2 regions of the Tatumella ptyseos genome follow, and region 1 is predicted to be linked to the other one. Evidence: predicted binding sites of a transcription regulator. Region 1 holds the regulator's gene; the other holds the start of a gene.
What was found. Region 1 encodes CRP, which controls carbon source genes, mostly activating them, when cyclic AMP is high. Its sites were predicted from a motif close to ATGTGANNNNNNTCACAT; they were not measured.

Region 1 (3,787 bases):
ACTTAGAATGGATTCAGAAGTTAATACGAGATATGCAAGAGCGGAGTCATTCTCGCGAAGCAGTAATGGACTCAGTGATTCGCTCTATGGAAGATTACGTTAACTACATCACGCCGCAGTTCTCTCGTACCCACATTAACTTTCAGCGCGTCCCGATGGTCGATACCTCTAACCCCTTTGCGGCTCATGCGATTCCTTCAATGGATGAGAGCTTAGTGGTGATCCATCTTCGCGGTGTGGAAGAGATTAACTACCCTTATCTCCTCGCCATGATCCAAGGATCTTTTATCTCCGCCATGAACACCTTGGTAGTCCCCGGCGGAAAAATGGGCTTGGCGATGGAACTTATCTTGACACCAGTCATTAAAAAACTAGCTGAAAAGCGCCAACAGACCTTGTTAACAAGCCAATGCTAAACGATAACTATCTCGTGACTATGGGTGATTTCTACTGCTTGTTCCAACATAAGTGCTACTGAGCAGTATTTTTCCGCGGAAAGGGAAACCGCCCGCTCGACCACTTTATCGGTCAATGTCTTTCCCGTCACAATGAAATGCAGATTAATGTGGGTGAAAAGTCGCGGCGCCTCATCACGGCGAGTTGAGGTTAATTTAACTTCACATCCTAGAACCTCATGGCGACCTTTTTCTAATATCGACACCACATCAATTGCACTACAAGTTCCCGCCGACATTAGGACCATTTCCATTGGGCTCGGTCCTTTTTCGCCGCGATTACCATCCATGACGACTTGGTGCCCTGAAGCCGATTCTGCGACAAAACAAAGCCCATCGACCCACTTTACTTTCGCTTCCACTCCTATGCCTCCGGTTTCAGAATTTGTAAGCTAAGATACTCTGAGGTGGATTAATTCGCAAACCTCTCATTTGGACTCATACAATACAAGACAGTGACGCTAACCTGTGCTAAAAACAGGGAAAGGATTATTTATTTCGTTAATCCCAAGATAAAATACCTCGGAATAGGCTAAGGTACTTTTATCGCCCAATAAAAAAAGAAATGGCACTTGATGCTTTCATAAGGGTCACAAAAGTGGCTCACCCTGGTTTCATCCAGGTTCGATTACAATAGAGGATAGAAGCGAATGGTTCTTGGTAAACCACAAACAGACCCTACATTAGAATGGTTCCTCTCCCATTGCCATATTCATAAGTATCCGTCAAAAAGCACCTTGATCCATCAAGGTGAAAAAGCAGAGACGCTTTATTACATTGTTAAAGGTTCTGTCGCGGTACTGATTAAAGATGAAGAAGGCAAAGAGATGATCCTTTCTTACCTTAATCAGGGCGATTTTATTGGTGAGCTTGGCTTATTTGAAGAAGGACAAGAGCGTAGTGCTTGGGTCAGAGCTAAGTCCGCGTGTGAAGTCGCTGAAATTTCCTACAAAAAATTTCGCCAATTGATACAGGTAAATCCGGAAATTCTTATCCGCCTTTCAGCACAGATGGCACGACGCCTACAGGTCACTTCAGAGAAAGTCGGTAACTTAGCCTTCTTGGACGTCACCGGTCGTATTGCGCAAACTCTGCTGCATCTTGCTCACCAACCCGATGCGATGACGCACCCTGATGGGATGCAAATAAAAATTACCCGTCAAGAAATTGGGCAGATCGTCGGATGTTCACGCGAAACCGTTGGACGCATTCTCAAGATGTTAGAAGATCAAAACCTAATTTCGGCCCATGGTAAAACTATCGTAGTGTACGGCACACGCTAATCGGTGCAGAAGGCAGGGAGCTACCCTGCCTTTTACCGATCACTATCATTCATATAACAAATTGCAGTGGCAATGCTACGTCGACTTATTTATCACCCTGAAGTAAATTATGCTTTCCGCCAAACGTTAGTGCTCTGTCTACCGATCGCACTAGGCTGGCTGTTAGGCGATCTCCACTCAGGCTTACTTTTTTCTTTAGTCCCATCCTGCTGTAATCTGGCTGGATTAGATACTCCACATAAACGCTTTTTTAAACGTCTCGTCGTGGGGGGATTACTTTTCGCCTGCAGCAGCTTTTTGCTTCTTTGGTGTTTAGCGCAGCACTATCCCTTACCGCTCTTTCTATTCGCGTTACCATTAATCATCGGGGTGACGGGGGAGATTAGTCCATTACACGGCCGGCTCTTACCTGCCTCACTGGTGGCAGCTGTGCTGTCGATTAGCCTAGCTGGACGCATGCCGATATGGGGCCCTCCCTTACTCTATCTAGGTGGGACAGTTTGGTATGGCGTGTTCAATTGGGCTTGGTTTAAGTTCTCGCAAGCTCAGCAACTTCGTGAAACACTCAGTTTGCTTTATCGCGAATTGGGAAACTACTGCGAGCATAAATATCACCGTATCTTTAGTGCAGATGACTCTCCCGAAAGCTTACAGGACCTTCTCAAGCGCCAACAGAAAGTGATTGACCTGATTACTCAATGCTATCAACAATTACATATGTTACCGGCAGCGAGAAACCGTAATGACCGGTTCCTGATTCGCTATTTTTTGATGGCTCAAGATATTCAAGAGCATATTACGATTAGCTTGAATCAGCCGGAGGAAATCAAAAAACTTTGCCACGATAGTTTTGGTAGGGAAATTTTAAATTGGAATGCGAATACTGTCACGGCACAACTCCACCGCTTAGCTGACGATATTTTATACCACCAATTTGTGAAGCCTTTTTCAATGAGTAAGCAAATTTCAGCATTGGAAAAACTGGCTCAACAATTTCCCCACAATCCGGTCCCCCAATTTTGCTTTTATCACTTTACGCGAATTGCTCGAGTCTTACAGAATGAGAAACCTCTGTATCAACGTGACCTGATGCGCGATAGGCAGCGCCGTTTACCTTTATTACCCGCCTTAAAAAGTTATTTATCGCTGAAATCAACTGCCTTACGTTCCGCTGCACGTTTCTCGATCATGTTGATGTGTGGTGGAATCGTCGGTATAGCGCTCAATATGCCCAAACCTTATTGGATTTTGATGACTATCGTATTCGTGAGTCAAAATAACTATAGCGCTACACGGGTACGTATACAGCACCGGGCATTAGGAACTTTTGCTGGATTAATCATTGCGGCAATTACCCTCAATCTCCATGCACCTGAGTCTTGGATACTAATCATCATGTTACTGATTACCTTTTTCAGTAACTTGTTCAATCGCCAATATTATGGCTGGGCGACGATTGGATTTACGGTGACGGCAGTTTATTCACTGCAACTGCTTTCCTTAAACGGGCACCAATTTCTTGTTCCTCGTTTATTAGATACCTTACTCGGCTGCTTAATCGCCTTCGGGGGCACGCTTTGGTTATGGCCACAATGGCAGAGTGCGCTGTTACGCGATAATACTTTGGATGTGCTCAATGCCTATCAACAAGCCCTAAAAGTATTGCTAGGCCCAGAGCAGAAGGATGAGGTTTTTGAAGCCGCGCGTGTAGAGGCAAACCAAAAACATAACGCGCTATTTAACGCCCTTAATCAAGCCATGCAGGAGCCTGGTTTCGATGATGAATATCTTGAAGAGATGCATTTATGGGTTAGCCATAGCCAGTACATCGTCGAACATATTAATGAGCTTACTGCTTTAGCCCGTGAGCACACGATGCTAACCCCAACGTTGGCCGAGCGCTATTTACAGGCTTGTGAGATAGCCTTACAGCAATGCCAACAGCGATTATTGTATGCTAACGATCAAGAGAACTATCACTCTACCCATGTGATGGATGAAGCGGCTAATTTCGATAAGGGGCCAAGCACAATTGTCGAGCGGCATATC
Region 2 (3,787 bases), 150 kb from region 1:
GGATGTTTCGCCCGATCACCAAATACTCAGTAGAAGTTAATTCGGCGGATGCAATCAGCGAAGTGATCACCAATGCTTTTCGTAAAGCTGAGCTGGGACGGCCCGGCGGCACCTTTGTGAGTCTGCCACAAGATATTATTAATGATCCGGTACGCGGCCATACGTTGCCAGTCATTCCCTCAATGAAACAAGGACCAGCCCCCGTTAATGATATTAAAGCCCTCGCGAAACAGATTGAGCAGGCGAAAAATCCGGTAATCTTGCTGGGTCTGATGGCCAGCCAAGCGGATAATGCACAAGCACTCAAGCAGCTATTGGATGCTAGCCATATCCCGGTGACGAGCACCTATCAGGCGGCAGGAGCGATTACCGAAGCGCACTTTAGTCGCTTTGCGGGGCGTGTCGGACTATTCAATAATCAAGCTGGTGATAAGTTATTACGGCAAGCAGACTTGGTGATCACCATCGGCTATAGCCCAGTAGAATATGAACCCGCTATGTGGAGCGACGGCAATGTTGCCTTGGCTCATATCGATGTCGTGCCTGCCGAACCGGATAATTATTATATTGCGGATATTGAGCTGATTGGTGATATTGCCCAGACCCTCACGCTATTAACCCAACATATCAGCAGTCCACTCATTCTTAGCCCAGAGACGAGCCTAGTATTAGAAGATAGGCAGTTGCAACGGCAAATTCTCTCTACGAAAGCCCATCAGTTAAACCAGTTTGCGATACACCCCTTACGAATCGTGCGGGCGATGCAAGACATCATTAATAACGATGTGTCGTTAACGGTTGATATGGGGAGTTTCCACATTTGGATCGCTCGGTATCTTTACAGCTTCCGTGCACGGCAAATCATTATTTCTAATGGACAACAAACCATGGGGGTCGCGCTTCCTTGGGCTATTGGTGCGTGGCTGGTGGATCCTTCACGAAAAGTGGTGTCGGTCTCGGGAGATGGTGGATTTATGCAGTCCAGTATGGAACTGGAGACAGCGGTAAGACTAAAAGCCAACATTTTGCACATTATTTGGGTGGATGATGAGTACAACATGGTGGCAATGCAAGAACAAAAAAAATACCAACGCGTTTCTGGGGTTAAGTTCGGGGCGATCGACTTCAAGGCCTATGCTGAAGCTTTTGGTGCAGCAGGATTTGCCGTCGAAAGTACCGACCAACTTGAGCCTATTTTACAACGCGCAATGGATGTGGAGGGGCCTGCGGTCGTAGCGATTCCCGTCGATTATTCTGATAATCCACGGTTAATGGAAGCGCTACATCTTAGTCAAATTATCTAAGAAGGATAATAAGATGAAGCATAAAGTGGCAGTAGTGACAGGGGCAGGACAGGGTATAGGTGAAGCGATTGCATTACGGTTGTCCCGTGATGGGTTTGCTGTCGCGGTGGTGGATCTTGATGTGCAGGCCGCTACCCGCGTCAGTAAGAAAATTGAACAAGCGGGGGGAAAGACCTTGGCGATTCAGGCCGACGTAGCCGATCGCGCGCAGGTGTTCGCTGCGGTACAGCAAGCGCAGCAGACGTTTGGGGGCTTCGATGTCATTGTCAATAATGCTGGGATTGCCCCATCAACGCCTATTGAGTCGATCACTGAGGATATTGTCGACAAGGTCTATAACATCAATGTGAAGGGTGTTATTTGGGGGATGCAGGCGGCTATCGAGGCATTTAAGCAACTCGGCCATGGGGGAAAAATTATCAATGCTTCCTCTCAGGCTGGCCACGTAGGGAATCCAGAGCTTGCGGTGTACAGTTCCAGTAAGTTTGCCGTGAGAGGGTTAACCCAAACCGCTGCTCGTGATTTGGCTCCGCTAGGGATTACCGTTAACGCCTATTGCCCAGGCATAGTGAAAACGCCGATGTGGCAACGGATTGATAAAGAGATTTCAGCGGCAGCGGGGCAACCCGAAGGCTACGGAACGGAGCAGTTTGCAAAACGTATTACCTTGGGACGCTTATCTGAAGCCGAGGATGTCGCGGCCTGTGTCTCCTACCTTGCTAGTCCGGACGCTAATTATATGACCGGACAATCGCTATTGATCGACGGTGGAATGGTCTTTAGTTAATCCTTTCCCCCACTGTCTTCCTTAGGCAGTGGGGATCCCCATCTTTATCGAAGGGCTTAGGTCAAAAGCCGATCGTCTAAACATTTATTCCAGTAATGATTTACAGCGTTACATTAATTATTTGGTGTATATCACTGTTTCAGCGAATCGATTCGATGGCTATCACGTTTTTCTTATTACGCCATTGAGCGAGCGATCGGGCTTAGTTCATGCTACTGCCAGCGAAACGTTTCGCTGAGGAGCGAAGTATGAACAAAGGTCATCTTTTACATCCCGATATTGCCCATCTTGTCACGCAACTCGGTCATTTTGAGACGCTAACGATTGCCGATGCAGGACTTCCTATCCCGTCAGGGCTTCCCCGTATTGAACTGGCGTTGACCCAAGGTGTCCCTAGCTTTCGACAAGTGAGCGAAGTGGTTGCTAACGCGATGCAGATTCAAGCGGCACATATTGCCGACGAGATCGTTGAGCATAATCCTCAGGCCCATCAGCAGTTGCTGGCATTAATTGAACGAGTGTCAGTCGAGCAGGGACAACCGATAGAGATTTTCTACCTCTCCCATGAGCAGTTTAAATCGCTCACCCATCAGTCGCGCGCCGTCATTCGTACGGGGGAATGTACGCCTTATGCCAATGTGATCTTTACGGCGGGAGTCACTTTTTAAGATGGAAACTCAATGTCTCTTGGCCCTTACCCATATTGAAAAATCGTTTCCAGGAGTTAAAGCGCTGGATGATGCTTCACTCTGCGTCAAGGCCGGACGCGTCATGGCTTTAGTGGGCGAGAATGGCGCCGGTAAGTCGACCATGATGAAAATTATGACGGGTATTTACCAAAAGGATGCTGGAACTTGCCAATGGTTAGGGAAAGAGACGGTCTTTTCTGGCCCGAAACAGTCACAGGAAGCCGGTATCGGTATTATCCATCAAGAGCTTAACCTAATTGGTACCTTGACAGTGGCTGAGAATATTTTTCTTGGCCGAGAGCCGCGGCTTGCCTTTGGACGTATCGATTGGAAAACACTGTATCGCGAGGCCGATCGGTTACTAGCCCGACTAAAGCTCCGTTTTTCCAGCAAAGTCTTGGTGGATAGCTTATCGATTGGCGATCAACAGATGGTCGAAATCGCGAAAGTATTGAGCTATCAGTCGAAAGTGATCGTGATGGACGAGCCGACAGATGCTTTGACCGATACAGAAACCCTCGCCCTGTTCGAGGTGATTAATGAATTAACCGCCCAAGGGTGTGGCATCGTCTATATCTCTCACCGTATGAAAGAAATTTTTGATATCTGCGACGATGTTACCGTTTTTCGAGATGGCCGGTTTATTGGCGAATATCCCATCGACGATATTGATGAAGAACGCTTAATTGAACTGATGGTGGGTCGAAAGCTTGAGGATCAATACCCCCATCTTGATAAAGCGCCTGGCGCGATACGTTTATCGGTCAAGCAGCTATGCGGTCCTGGTATCCATGATATTAGCTTTACGTTACGCAGCGGCGAGATCCTTGGTATATCCGGGTTGATGGGGTCGGGGCGTACTGAGCTAATGAAAATGATCTACGGCGCCCACCCTATATCTGCAGGCGAACTGTACTTGAATCAACAGCCGATCCATGTGCGAACCCCACAGCAGGGACTAAAACAAGGCATTGTCTACATTTCCGAAGACCGTAAGCGGGAAGGAC

Region 2: a site for CRP is predicted at 2,211-2,228, ahead of rbsD (D-ribose pyranase). Genes of this name have one in related genera too.

The regions. Positions count from the first base shown of each region.
Region 1 covers NZ_CP130649.1:71,961-75,747, reverse strand. Annotated here, with positions in the region: gene QJR74_RS00385 (phosphoribulokinase) at 1-416, shown strand, start outside; gene QJR74_RS00380 (OsmC family protein) at 413-817, opposite strand; gene crp (cAMP-activated global transcriptional regulator CRP) at 1,106-1,738, shown strand; gene QJR74_RS00370 (YccS/YhfK family putative transporter) at 1,811-3,787, shown strand, end outside.
Region 2 covers NZ_CP130649.1:3,133,759-3,137,545, forward strand. Annotated here, with positions in the region: gene alsS (acetolactate synthase AlsS) at 1-1,304, shown strand, start outside; gene QJR74_RS14790 ((S)-acetoin forming diacetyl reductase) at 1,318-2,091, shown strand; gene rbsD (D-ribose pyranase) at 2,340-2,759, shown strand; gene rbsA (ribose ABC transporter ATP-binding protein RbsA) at 2,761-3,787, shown strand, end outside.